Regions from separate parts of the Planococcus notacanthi genome, predicted to be linked through region 2. Evidence: a T-box and tRNA genes for the amino acid it is inferred to sense, from the RefSeq annotation. Region 2 holds a T-box; the other holds one or more tRNA genes.
The links. A T-box is a leader RNA that pairs with one kind of tRNA and senses whether it is charged. The one in region 2 lies ahead of QMA01_RS06555 (valine--tRNA ligase), so its partner is inferred to be a tRNA-Val.
Positions count from the first base shown of each region.

Region 1: it encodes a tRNA-Val, which carries the amino acid that the T-box ahead of QMA01_RS06555 (valine--tRNA ligase) is inferred to sense. The anticodon was not compared.

Region 1 is NZ_JASDCQ010000001.1:349,621-356,815, forward strand. Features, by position in the region: gene QMA01_RS01565 (TRAP transporter permease) at 1-30, shown strand, start outside; gene QMA01_RS01570 (Y-family DNA polymerase) at 512-1,771, shown strand; gene QMA01_RS01575 (YolD-like family protein) at 1,782-2,144, shown strand; tRNA gene QMA01_RS01580 (tRNA-Val) at 2,426-2,498, opposite strand; gene QMA01_RS01585 (thermonuclease family protein) at 2,683-3,414, opposite strand; gene QMA01_RS01590 (hypothetical protein) at 3,607-3,750, opposite strand; gene QMA01_RS01595 (Gfo/Idh/MocA family protein) at 3,866-4,789, shown strand; gene QMA01_RS01600 (aldehyde dehydrogenase) at 4,854-6,242, shown strand; gene QMA01_RS01605 (response regulator transcription factor) at 6,454-7,152, shown strand; gene QMA01_RS01610 (sensor histidine kinase) at 7,136-7,195, shown strand, end outside.
Region 2 is NZ_JASDCQ010000001.1:1,333,495-1,340,689, forward strand. Features, by position in the region: gene QMA01_RS06545 (ATP-grasp domain-containing protein) at 1-397, shown strand, start outside; gene QMA01_RS06550 (ATP-grasp domain-containing protein) at 394-1,191, shown strand; gene QMA01_RS06555 (valine--tRNA ligase) at 1,504-4,137, opposite strand; T-box leader at 4,188-4,409, opposite strand; gene QMA01_RS06560 (AbrB family transcriptional regulator) at 4,431-5,480, opposite strand; gene hemL (glutamate-1-semialdehyde 2,1-aminomutase) at 5,634-6,920, opposite strand; gene hemB (porphobilinogen synthase) at 6,917-7,195, opposite strand, start outside.

The DNA.
Region 1 (7,195 bases), 980 kb from region 2:
AAAAAGCCTGCCAAAACTGTAGAAGCATAATAAACTATGAAAAAACCGGTCGGGCTGATGCCTGGCCGGTTTTCTTTTGGCTAAAAAACGAAAAAAGCCATCACCCGAAGGCGATGACTTTTTCAAAGCAAACTTTGTTCCTAAAGCTTGCAGTGGGTTTGGCACCCATTGATTCCTGCGAATCCGGAACAGCAATTTCCAACTGTTTTCCGGTGCGCTGATAAGAATGGTGGATGTCAAATCTTTTACTGCACTTATCATAATACGCATACCGGCAAATGTAAAGTTGTTAGAAAATTGAATGATCCATAAGGCGGGGCATTCAATTTTTTTAAATCTTTTTTATAGTTGAAGCATAGAAACGGTTGGATTTTTTTAGAATATCGCTTTTGCTATGCAGTTCAGATCCAGTGAACCGCATGGCAGAAGTTTATTTTTTTAAAAAGGATTGCCGTTACGATCATCGTGGTATAGAATAAGAACATACGTTCCCTTTCGAGAGGTGAGAGTGATGAAAGCACTTGAATTGCCAGAACGTCATATCTTTTGTATTGATATGTGCAGTTTCTATGCCAGCGTCTCGGCGGTAGAACTGGGACTCGATCCGTTGGAAGTTTGTCTTGCAGTGGTGGGAAACCAGGAACGGAAAGGAAGTGTGGTTTTAGCGGCATCGCCTATGATGAAAAAGCGTTTTAGTGTGAGAACTGGCACACGGCTTTTTGAAATTCCGAACCATCCGGATATTTTACTGATTGAGCCTAAAATGAAGCTTTATTTGGAAAAATCGATGGCCATTACTGAGCTGTTGGGCAGCTACGTGCCAAAAGAATCGATTCATGTTTACAGTGTAGACGAGAGTTTTATTGAACTGACAGGGACAGAGAAGTTGTGGGGGCCTCCTGAACAGACAATGCGCCGCATCCAACAGGAATTGCTGGACTGTTTCAAACTGCCTTCTTCGGTGGGGGGAGGGCCAAATATGCTGCTGGCAAAGTTGGCTCTCGATTTGGAGGCGAAAGAAACGGGTTTTGCCAATTGGACATATGCCGATGTGCCGAAAAAGTTATGGCCAGTGGCGCCTCTCAGTAAAATGTGGGGCATCGGCTCTCGGATGGAAAAAACCTTAAACAGCATGGGGATTTTCTGTATTGGAGATTTGGCCTGTACAGACGTCTCTCTTTTGGAGGAGCGCTTTGGGATTATGGGCAATCAACTCCACCAACACGCCAATGGCATCGACTTGTCGGATTTAGGTGCGCCTTTGGTGGAGGGACAGGTCAGTTACGGAAAAGGACAGATTTTATATCGCGATTACATAGAAGAAAAAGACATCATGACGATTATTCTGGAAATGTGTGAAGATGTTGCGATGCGTACGCGTAAAGCTCACCGCATGGGGCGGACAATTCACTTGAGTGTTGTTTACAGCAAGTCCGTATTCGGCGGCGGATTCTCCCGTTCGCGCTCTATTGACGAAGCAACGAATGATACGCTGAAAATTTATCGCGTCTGCCAGGAGATTTTTCATGAGCATTTCCAACATAAACCGGTTCGCCAGATTTCGTTGTCCATCAGCAATCTGGAAGAAGAGTCGTCGATGCAGTTAAGTCTGTTCGATGAAAGGAAGTTTGAAAACAGGCGCTTGGGGAGTGCCATGGATGCCATCCGGAAAAAGTATGGCTATTCGGCTATCTATCGGGGCATCTCGGGCACACAGGCGGGCACCGCCATAGCGCGGACAAAATTGATCGGCGGACACAACAAAGAATAGGGGTGGTCCGATGAAACGCAATAAGTATTTAAAGACAGTCGGCGATATTAAAGATCGCGGGAACATTAAATGGACAGCCTTGATGCTGCCGGAACATGTCGAAATGATCCGGGAATGGTACGAGAAAGACGAACAAGTGCCAAAACCCGAGTTGAACGGAGACGACTTGCAGTTGATTCAGGAAGAGATGGAGATTGCGCTGAAGCGGCAATGCGAAGTTCTCATCCGCTGCTGGAAAGATGGTGCCATCGAGGCACACAGGGGGACGATTAAAAGCATTGATGGGAAAACTCGAATGTTGATTTATGAGGATCCATTCAAGCAGCGCAGACTGCCCGTGGATGAAATCGTGTCGATTGTGATGGTGGATTAAACCGGCAGGCATGGCCTAAAAAAGTGACAAAAAAGGATGATAAAATGAAACGGATGAATTTGTATTTTTTTGGTGAAGAGCACATAAGTTTTCAAGATGGCTTTTATTTTTACGGGATGAACTTACTGGGGATCGCCTTGCTGTTTTTGATGCAGTTTTGATGTTGAAGATAAAGATGAATAGGATTTCAAATTTGGTGCGGGAGCTTTATGCATCCCGTTTTTTGTGATACAAAAAAACCGCGCAGCCTAAATGGCTGTGCGGTTCTTCATCGTACTATATGATTCCTACTGGGCTCGAACCAGCGACCTCTACCCTGTCAAGGTAGCGCTCTCCCAGCTGAGCTAAGGAATCTCAATTTCCAGGACAAATATAAGTATAGCTTGTCCACGGAAAAAGTCAATAGTTTTTGGAAAAGAAAAATAAGCGCTGTATTTCCCTTTATCCGTCCCGCCCGGAGCACTGTCAGGGCATGCGAAAATACGCTGCATTTCATCGACGACACAGCCGGAAGAAGGCCCCATAAAGAACTGTTGTCCTACTGTCCAACCCCTCTGAAACCGGCGTCTTGCGCTTCTTGTTCTGTACAGAACCATTCTTCGGGATTGGTTTGTTCATAAGAAGAATCACTCGGCATGTGATAGATTTTATTGCCGTTGCGGTTGATATTTCCTTTGATTTCACAATCACCGTCTATTGGCTCTTCAGTGGAAGGACGGGCATTTCCGGAAGATTCCTGTCCAAATGCTTCTGAATTGAAGCCCCGGTCGGTGGAATAGTTTTCGTATTGCCAAATTCCTGCTTCCTCATCTTTGGCGATTTGCTCCGCTTTTTCAAAATCATCCAGGTAACGGGTATTTGGAGGGAAGACATAGGCAACCCGGGCCAGTCCAGACTCCAGCATCTGTTCCTGAACACTTTCGCCATCGACGTAGATATAAGCCAGCAAGCGGTCATAATCGTCAAAACGGTCGCCGACGTCAAACTCGATCGAGACATCGCCTGATTCGATCAGCCGTTTGTTTTCTTCTGTCGCTTCTTTGCCAAGAGGCTGTTCACCCAAGCGCGGGTGATTGGTTTCCGGCGTATCCATCAACAAGTAGCGGACAGTGACTTCTTCGCCTTCATAAATGATTTTTATGGTATCGCCATCAATGACCTGCGTCACTTCCACATCGATCCGGTCGGTTGTGCCGGATGTATCAGTCGATTCCAGCATGCCGCATCCTGAAAGAAAGAATAAGGCCAGCAGCATAAGTTTTAGTTTCATAGGATCCCTGCTTTCGTTTCCATTATTATATGGATAATTAGGCTTTCTGGCAATGCGACAGCGGTTTGCGGATTTGGGTTCAGCTATAACTGTCCGGGAAATTTGCATAATAAAACGCCTCGATCAATTGTAAATTGAACAAGGCGTTTTCTATGTATTGCAGCGGCAAAAGTCGTGTGTAAGTTTCAGCAATTAAAAAGCTGACTCCGTCTGATTTGAAGTTTCTTCATAGTATAAAATGGATTCTTCCGTAACGCTTTCTAACTTTTCTTTATTGACGCCTACTTCTAATTGTCCTGTGAAAATAGGCTCCCACCAATTCGTTTGTTCATTCATGTTGTTTCCTCCTCAGGATGTAATGGTATTGTTTGACTATTCTATACCCCTAAAGGTTACACTGATAAACACAGAGCATAAAAAAGCCGAAAGGCCATAAAAGGGGAGATTTTTTATGATTTCAATTGGCATCATTGGAACAGGAATTGTTGGTGAACGCATCATCAAACAGCTTCAGCAGGAAAAACAAGTGGAAATAAAAATGGTCTATGACCAGCAGGCAGAACGCCTCGAAGAAATCAGCGAAGCCTATGGAATCCCTGCAGCAAAATCAGTAGAGGACGTGTTGCATTCAGATATCAATTGGGTATATATTGCGACACCGCCCGCCTTTCATTCGGAAATCGCTGAACTGGCAGCCAGTGCGGGCATCAATATCCTCTGCGAAAAACCGTTGGCTCATGACGTGGAAGATGGCGAAGCAATGGTCAAGTCTGTTGCAGACAATCGTGTGCAGACGGCCATGCATTTCCCGCTGATGTATAAACCGGAAATCCGCGAAATGGCCAAGCGCATCAAGAACGGACAGATTGGAAAAGTGGTACGGATCGAGCTCCAGACATTTTTCCCGGATTGGCCGAGGTTGTGGCAACAAAATCCATGGATTGCTTCAAGAAGCCAAGGAGGCTTTGTCCGTGAAGTCTTTCCCCATTATTTTCAATTGATGAACCGTCTTTTCGGTGAGTTGTCGTTTACTTCCCATCACATCACCTATCCGGAAGACGCAGAAAAATGCGAAACGGGATTGATTGCGCATGGCTTGACTCAAGAACAAATTCCGTTCTTGTTGACGGGAATCAGCGGCATCGGCCAACAAGAGAACTTGCAGTTTAAAATATACGGCGAAACTGGAGTTCTGACATTGGAGAATTGGTCGGATCTTTATGAATCAGAAAAAGGCCAAGAGCGGCGATTGATCAGTGGATTTGAAAATGTACCATCACTTTTCACAGAAATGGATAGCCAATCGACTCTTTTGGTTAATTTTGAAGAAGGCCTGGTCATCCAACGCTATATCGATTATTTATTGACTGAATAAGTGTTCATTTTTTGAATTCAAGAACTCCATTGGTATAATGAAAACACTTGAGGGAGGTTGGAAAATGAATTTTACAGCAAATGACGTAGAACAGATGATTGAAGAACAACGTGATTATTACTATACGGGTGCCACAAAATCAACGGACTTTCGGATTGAACAATTGCACCGCTTGAAAAGCGTAATCCAATCCCATGAAACCGACGTAATTGAAGCTTTGAAGAAAGACCTGGGCAAAAGTGAATTTGAAGCCTATGCAACCGAAGTAGGCTTTGTGCTCGACAGCATCGGCAGCATGGCGAAAAATTTGGAAGACTGGATGAAGCCTGAACAAGTCAAGACGCCGATTCATCTTCAGCCGTCGAAAAGCTTTGTCATCCGTGAACCATACGGCTCTGTCCTGATCATCGGTCCTTTCAACTATCCGTTCCAATTGGTGATGGAGCCATTGATCGGGGCTATTATCGGCGGAAACTGTGCAGTGGTCAAGCCATCTGAAGCAACGCCTCATGTGGCGAAAATCATCCGCACCATTATTGAAGAAACGTTTCCTGCCTATTACATTCGTGTGGTTGAAGGTGAACGTGAAGAAGTGACGGCGTTGATCCATGCTTCATTCGATTATATTTTCTTCACGGGCAGCGTCAATGTCGGGAAAGTCATCATGAAAGCGGCATCGGAACGTTTGACCCCTATAACTTTGGAGCTTGGCGGCAAAAGCCCGGCAATTGTAGACCAGACGGCGAACTTGGACCTGGCTGCCAAACGGATTGCCTGGGGCAAACTGATGAATACCGGCCAGACCTGTGTAGCGCCTGATTACATTTGTGTGCATGAATCGGTTAAAGAAGAATTCCTGAAAAAATTAACGAAGACGATACAGAAGTTTTACGGAAAAGATGCGCAGCAAAGCAAAGATTACGGGCGCATTGTCAATACCCAACATTTTGACCGCTTAGCGGAAATTGTGAATAAGGAAGCTGATCACGTCATTTACGGCGGCAAAATGGACCGTGATGATTTGTATATCGAACCGGTTCTTTTGGACAATGTCAATTGGGACAGCCCATCGATGGAAGATGAAATTTTCGGACCGGTTTTGCCGATCATCACATATACGGATCTTCCATTGCTGTTGCGCCAAATCCGTAAATTGCCGAAGCCTTTGTCGGCGTACTTGTTCTCTGAAAACGACCGTGCTGTCCGGTTCTTCCTGGATCAATTGCCATTTGGCGGCGGCTGCATCAACGATACGGTATCGCATGTGGGCAGCTCGTATTTGCCATTCGGCGGCATCGGTACATCGGGAGTTAATTCCTACCACGGAAAATCCAGTTTTGAAACTTTTACACATGCCAAATCGATTCTAAAGAAATCAACTAAATTATCAACAAACCTGGTCTTCCCGCCTTATAAAAACAAAGCGAAGTGGATCAAAACAGTATTGAAATAAGCGGCCTTCGGGTCGCTTATTTCTTTTTTGTCTACTTGGTTGCGCTTTTCGTAGTGTCCAGACTCCAGCAGCCAGCCCCTCGAGTCGCTTCAGCCTTTCCGACAATGGCTAAGAACGCCATTACCGGGAAGACTTCCAGCGCTTGTCGGGGCTAAACGGCTGCTTGTGCTTTTCTTAAATCTGCTATTATAAGTATCAAGAGGTGATTGTAGTGGTAGAACGCATTTTAATTGTGGAAGATGAGAAAAGCATTGCACGTGTATTGGAATTGGAATTGAAATTTGAAGGATATGAAACAGGGGTTGCCCATACAGGATCAGAAGGATTGATTCAATTTCGGGAAGAGGACTGGGATTTGGTGCTGCTCGATTTGATGCTGCCGGAAATTCATGGACTGGATGTCTTAAAACGAATCCGTTCTTCTGATGCAGCGATTCCGGTTATTTTATTGACGGCTAAAAACGATGTGAAAGATAAAGTGGCCGGATTGGATTTAGGGGCAAATGATTATGTCACCAAACCTTTTGAAATAGAAGAATTGTTGGCCCGGATCCGTGCTTGCTTGCGCTTGGTGAATGGCAATGGCAATTCTTCACTGCATCGTTTTCATGAGCTGGAGATGAATGAAAGCACGCGTGACGTAACACGTAACGGCCGTGCCATCGAATTGACGCCGCGTGAATTTGATCTTTTGCTGTATCTGATTAAAAATCCACAGCAGGTGCTCAGCCGCGAACAAGTGTTGAATGCAGTGTGGGGCTATGATTATTACGGCGACACCAATGTCATCGATGTCTATATCCGTTACTTGCGGAAGAAAGTGGACGCTGGTGAAAGCTCGACTTACATCCAGACGGTTCGCGGAGTCGGCTATGTCTTGAAGGAGCAAGGCCATGAAGCTGAAAAATAAAATTCACATTTCCTCCACTTTACTGATGTTGGTTATTTTGCTT
Region 2 (7,195 bases):
ACAATTCTACGAAAAAGTCGATAGCCTGCGGGGCATCGATTTTGTGTTCCAGGAGTTTATCGCCTCCAGCCGGGGGCGCGATATCCGTGTCAATATCGTCGGCGGACGGATTTTGGCTGCCATGTACCGCCATTCCGAAACCGATTTCCGCGCCAACATCACCAATGGCGGTGTCGCTTCACCCGTAGAATTAACTGAGGCACAACAAGAGCTGGCCCTGTCAGCGGCTGAAGCAGTTGGTGCAACATTTGCGGGTGTCGATCTGTTGTTCGGTGAAAACGACCAGCCCTTGGTTTGTGAAGTGAATGCCGCTGCCCATATCCGCAATATCCTTAATGTCACAGGAGTTAATGTTGCAGACGCCATGATCGCTTATATACTGGAGGACTTAGCATGAAACTTCTTTATGAAACTAAAGAGGCCAAACGTAATCACGGGTTTATTGAAGAGTTGCAGCGTTTTGGTGATTTTGAGCTGATTCAATGGGATGACTGGAGCGAAGAAGGCTTGGCTATGCTTGTGGATAAGTTGCGCAGCGGCATCACTCTTTTCCGCGCACGGCGTCCGGAAGCGGCCCGTTTTCTTGAAGATCAAGGCATCCATTTAGCGAACCGCGCCGAAGTCAACCGTATCGCCAACGATAAATGGCAAAGCTATCAACTGCTTTTATTGCTCGGTGTTCCGGCGGTACCGACTTTCCGCGAAGCCATGGAGTTTCCGTGCGTCGCCAAAACTGCGGATGGCCACGGCGGCTCGGAGGTCTGGCTCGTTCAATCGGCTGAGGAAATTCCACCTGCCTCTTCCCCGCTGATTTTCCAGCCGGTTGTTGAACATGTGGCAGACGTTCGCGCCTATGTCGTTGGAACAGAAGTCGTCGGTGCGGTTAAACGTAGTTCCACTGATGATTTTAAAGCCAATTATTCACTTGGCGGCCATGCTGAGAAATACGTCTTGAGTGCTGCCCAAGAAAAAGACGTCTTGCGAATTGCCCGTGCCTTGAACAGCGACTATATCGGTATCGACTTTCTTTTGTTGGATGACGGCCGTCATCTGTTCAATGAAATTGAAGATCCCGTCGGCGCCCGCTCGTTCTACGAAACGCACGACGAAAATATCGCAGAACTATTAGTGGAGCATCTGCGGAAATTGGAAAAGCATGCACCGTTTCGGCAGGAAGATCGGCCGAAGTAGTTAGTGAGCTATTTTAAATCGCTTCGGTCGCTTTGGGCATGACTCACACGCTGAACCAGGAAAAGCACCTGTTTCATGGCTCCGTCTAGCCCGGGGACGCGCCGGCGCTAAGAGATTCAGGAAATTCGAAGTGAGTATTTAGTTTCCATGTTTAAATAACCAGTTTAGAGCTATGCAAGCTAAACTGAAGACTAACTTTTTTATTCCTTATGTTCTTTCTTCTGAGAATTCTTTAGCGGAGTTAGTTTACGGAATATCCTTATAAAATCGAAAAAACCGCTCTCCCATTTGGGAAAGCGGTTTTTGTAGTTCTTACAAGTTCTGCAACTCTTCAATGCGTTTTTCAACCGTTGCGTGTTTTTCAACGTAATCGGCTTGCTTCGCACGTTCTTCTGCAACAACGGCTTCAGGAGCTTTCGAAACAAAGCGTTCGTTCGACAATTTGCCGCTGACGAGCTTCACTTCTTTCGCCCATTTTTCCAATTCTTTTTGCAAGCGTGCAAGTTCGGCATCAATATCGATCAGGCCTTCAAGCGGCATGAACAATTCAGCACCGGATACAACCGCTGACATCGATTTGTCTGGAGCTTCGATGTTTTGGCCGATCGTCAATGTTTCCGGGTTGCAGAAACGTTCGATGTAGGCAGCGTTCGCTTCAAGCACTGCATGCGTGTCGGCGTCTTTCGCTGAAATCGTCAACGGCACTTTCTTGCTCATCGGCGACTGAACTTCTGCGCGGATAGTCCGTACCGAACGGATCACATCCATCAACAGCTTCATGCTAGAAGACTGGCTTTGGTCGGTCAAGGAATCGTCCACTGTCGGCCATGCAGCAACGGTGATCGATTCGCCTTCATGCGGCAGGTTCTGCCAGATTTCTTCTGTAATGAACGGCATGAACGGATGCAATAGGCGCATCGTGTTATCCAATACATAAGCGAGGACTGAACGCGTCATTTTCTTCGCTTCTTCGTCTTCACCGTATAATGGCAATTTCGACATCTCGATGTACCAATCACAGAAATCGTCCCAGATGAAGTTATAAAGCGAACGGCCTACTTCGCCGAATTCATAGCGTTCTGCAAGGTCCGTCACTTGTTCGATGGTTTCATTCAAACGAGTCAGGATCCATGAATCGGCTACGGATTTCTTGCCGGACAAATCGATTTGATCGTACGTCATGCCTTCCATGTTCATCAATGCAAAACGGGAAGCGTTCCAGATTTTATTGGCAAAGTTCCAAACCGACTCTACTTTGTCGTTCGAGTAGCGGAGATCCTGTCCTGGAGATGAAGCAGTAGCCAGGAAGTAACGCAGGGAATCCGCACCGTATTGAGAAATGACATCCATCGGATCAACGCCGTTGCCCAGTGATTTGGACATTTTACGTCCTTCCGCATCGCGTACAAGGCCGTGGATCAACACGTCTTTAAACGGTTTTTCACCTGTGAATTCAAGTGCCTGGAAAATCATCCGGGATACCCAGAAATTGATGATGTCGTAGCCTGTAACCAACGCGTCGGTCGGGTAATAGCGGCTAAGGTCATCGTTTTCTTTCGGCCAGCCGAGCGTTGAGAACGGCCATAATGCAGATGAGAACCAAGTATCCAAAACGTCTTCGTCCTGTGTCCAGTTTTCAGCATCCGCCGGCGCTTCGTGCCCTACATAAATTTCACCTGTTTCGTTATGGTACCAGGCTGGAATTTGATGTCCCCACCAAAGCTGGCGTGAAATACACCAGTCGCGGATGTTCTCCATCCAGTGCAGGTAGGTTTTCTCGAAACGGTCCGGTACAAAATTAACGCCCGTCTCGTTTTTCTGCGCTTCCACTGAAGCGGCAGCCAAAGGCTTCATGTCAACAAACCATTGTGTAGACAGATAAGGCTCAACAACTGCTCCACTGCGCTCTGAGTGTCCTACAGAATGCATATGTTCTTCGATTTTGAACAACACATCCAAATCCTGCAGGTCCTTGACGATTTGCTTGCGGCATTCGAAGCGGTCGAGCCCTTCGTATTTGCCGGCGTTTTCATTCATCGTACCGTCTTCGTGCATGATCAGCACACGTTCCAGGTTGTGGCGATTGCCGATTTCAAAGTCATTCGGGTCATGCGCTGGCGTAATTTTTACAGCGCCGCTTCCGAATTCCATGTCCACGTAATCGTCCGCAACGATTTCCATTTCACGGCCGATAATTGGCAGGATCACTTTTTTGCCGATCAAGTGCTGGTAGCGCTCATCTTTCGGGTGAACCGCAACCGCTGTATCGCCCAGCATCGTTTCCGGACGCGTCGTCGCGATTTCGATATGGCCGCTGCCATCTGCCAGCGGATAGCGCATATGGTAAAACGCACCTTGTACGTCTTTGTAGATAACTTCAATATCCGAAATAGCAGTTTTCGTCGCCGGATCCCAGTTGATAATGTATTTCCCACGGTAGATCAATTTTTTCTCATAGAGTTTCACGAAAACTTCGCGCACCGCATCTGATAAACCGGCATCCAATGTAAACCGCTCACGGGAATAGTCAAGGCCAAGGCCTAGTTTTGCCCATTGCTCACGGATATGTCCCGCGTATTGGTCTTTCCATTTCCACGACTCTTCAAGAAATGCTTCACGGCCCAAATCATAGCGTGAACGCCCTTCTTCTTTCAATTTGCCTTCCACTTTCGCTTGTGTCGCAATGCCTGCGTGGTCCATTCCAGGCAGCCATAATGCGTCAAAGCCCTGCATACGTTTCATGCGTGTCATGATGTCCTGCAATGTCGTGTCCCAGGCATGCCCTAAATGCAGCTTGCCGGTAACGTTCGGCGGGGGAATCACAATGGTATACGGCGTTTTGCCGCTTTCCGGTTTCGCTTCGAAGAATTTTTTGTCGACCCACCAATCGTAACGGCCTTTCTCAATCGATTGTGGATCGTACTTAGTAGACATTTGTTCAGTCATTGGAATTCCTCCTCTTATTTCTGATAGAACGCAAAAAACTCCTGTCGTCTGTAAAGGACGAAGGAGTTTTTCGCGGTACCACCTTTATACACAGGTCCACTTGCACACCTGGCTCTCAAGTTTCATAACGGATGTTAAGTCCGGTTCCCGCTACTCATTTCACGGCAACTGCTCCGAGGTGACATTCAAATATGGGTCCATGAAAGCCTCTCACCAATCGGCCTTCTCTCTGAAATGCACACACATTCTACTATCCTCATCAACGCATGAATATCTAATTACTCTTATTGTACTCAATATCCGGTTTTAGCGTCAAGTTTTTTTACAATGAATGCCACAAGCGGCGCGGCCACCAATAGAATAAAGAACAGCCGGAACAGCTGGAATCCGGTGATGAGTGCCACGTCCCCTCCAACAGCGAGCGCGGTGATGGCCATTTCCGCTATGCCACCGGGTGCTGCACTTAGAAAGAAGTCGAGGAATATGTATTCAGGCAGCCAGTTTGCAAGGATGTAAGCAATCAATACAGTAAAACTGATGAGCAGCACATTATTCAACACAATCGCAGCACCCAACCGGAACGTCAGCTTATCGCCGATGCCTTCCATCTGCAGGCCGAGATTCGCACCGATGCAGACCTGTGCAATGGCAATGAGCCAATACGGCATATCAATCAGGACATCCCCCGACACGGCCTGGACAATCGCCATGGCCAGGATGGGTGCCAACAGTTCAGCGGCAGGAAATTTAATCTTCTTCATACCCGCATACAATAATAAACTGACAGCAAGTGCCAACAGGAATAAGCCTGGCGAGAAAGTGAACAGCTGCTCTTCCATTTCCCCTGCCCCTCTGCCATGTAAGAAAATCGTCAGGAAGGGGACAATCGTCACCACCATGAAAATGCGAATGGTCTGCATCATCGTCACTACGGTAATATTCGCCGAAGGGATTTCTTCAGCTAAAACCACCATCTGCGCCAATCCACCCGGTATGGAACCAAGCAGGCTCGTTCCCAGGCTTTCATGGACCATCCGCTTGAACAGCAGACCGAGAGCAACCGACAAGGCCACGACCGAAACCGTCATGAACGCCATATAAGGCAAGTCCATCACCATCAATAACACCGCATCGCGTGTAAACGACGAACCGATCTGCACACCGAGCATCACCAGACCCGCTGTCCGCAAGAATCGAGGCCAGTAGAGAGGGATTTGGGTGAATTGATTGACGAGCAAAAGTGCGAACATCGGTCCCAGCAACCAAGGCAGAAACATGCCGACCGCCTCGAATACCGCCCCTGCAGCAATCGCAATAACTGCCGTTACTAAAAATGGCTTCACAGCCATCCCTCCTTTCCCAAGTGCCTTAGTTGTTTTCTATGGTACAGGAAACAAGGGCATCTGTGGAGTATGCAGGCTGTCGTTCGGTGTTCTTTCCAATAAAAAAACCGGGGCCTCTGAAAATTCCAGAAGCCTCGGCCTGTTTTTCTTTTATTAACGTGCCAGTTTAGCAAATACGGTATGGAATGCTTCAACGGTTTTTGCAATGTGCTCTTCCGTGTGGGCAGTCGATAGGAACATGCCTTCAAACTGGGACGGCGGCAGGAAGATGCCTTCTTCCGCCATCAAACGGTAGTAATCTGCAAACAACTCGGTGTCCGAAGTTTTTGCTGATTCAAAATCGACTACGTCTTCATTTGTGAAGAAGAAACCAATCATTGATCCTGCACGGTTCACGGTATGCGGGATGTTGTATTTCGTCGCTGCTTCACGGAATCCTTTTTCAAGCTGGTCGCCGCGTTCGATAAAGACGTCATAGCTTTCTTCCGTCAAACGGGACAGCGTTTCGTATCCTGCGCGCATTGCAAGCGGATTGCCCGACAACGTACCTGCCTGGTAGATTGAACCGCTCGGTGCCACTTGTTGCATGATTTCACGCTTGCCGCCGAATGCCCCAACAGGCAACCCGCCGCCGATGACTTTGCCGAGGCACGTCATGTCCGGTGTAACGCCGAAATAGCCTTGTGCACAATTAAAGCCGACACGGAAACCGGTCATGACTTCATCAAAAATCAAAATCGTGCCATTTTCATGAGTCAAATTGCGAAGCTCTGTCAAAAAGCCTTCATTTGGCGGCACAACGCCCATATTGCCGGCAACCGGCTCGACAATGACTGCAGCCAAATCGTCGCCGAATTCCTGGAACGCCAAACGCACGCTTTCCAGATCGTTATATGGAACTGTAATGGTGTTTTTAGCGATCGATTCTGGAACTCCTGGAGAATCAGGCAATCCTAAAGTCGCAACGCCTGACCCGGCTTTGATCAGCAGGCTATCGCCATGGCCGTGGTAGCAGCCTTCAAATTTCAGGATCTTGTCACGGCCCGTGTAGCCACGTGCCACACGCAATGCGCTCATCGTCGCTTCTGTTCCGGATGAAACCATGCGGACCATTTCGATGGAAGGAACACGTTCCATAACCAACTTCGCCATGGTATTTTCAAGTTCAGTCGGTGCACCGAATGAAGTCCCAAGCGCTGCCGTTTCCTGAATCGCCTTGACCACTTCCGGATGGGCATGGCCCAAAATCAGCGGTCCCCAAGACAGGACATAGTCAATATACGTATTGCCATCAATATCTGTGATGGTTGCTCCGCTGCCGGATTGCATGAATATCGGGTCCATGTTGACCGATTTAAACGCACGGACCGGGCTGTTGACGCCACCCGGCATTAGTTTTTTTGCTTCAGTGAATGCTGCTAATGATTTTTCGTATGTCATTTAGTTCCCTCCAACCAGCGTGCCGCATCTTTTGCATGATACGTCATCACGATATCCGCTCCTGCGCGTTTCATGCTGAGCAGTGTTTCCAAAACGATTTTTTCTTCATCGATCCAACCGTTTGCCGCTGCTGCTTTGACCATGGCGTATTCGCCTGAAACATTGTAAGCAACAATCGGGATATCAAAATTATCGCGTACTTCACGGATGATGTCCAAATAAGACAATGCCGGTTTAACGATCATGAAATCTGCGCCTTCCTGAATGTCGGAAGT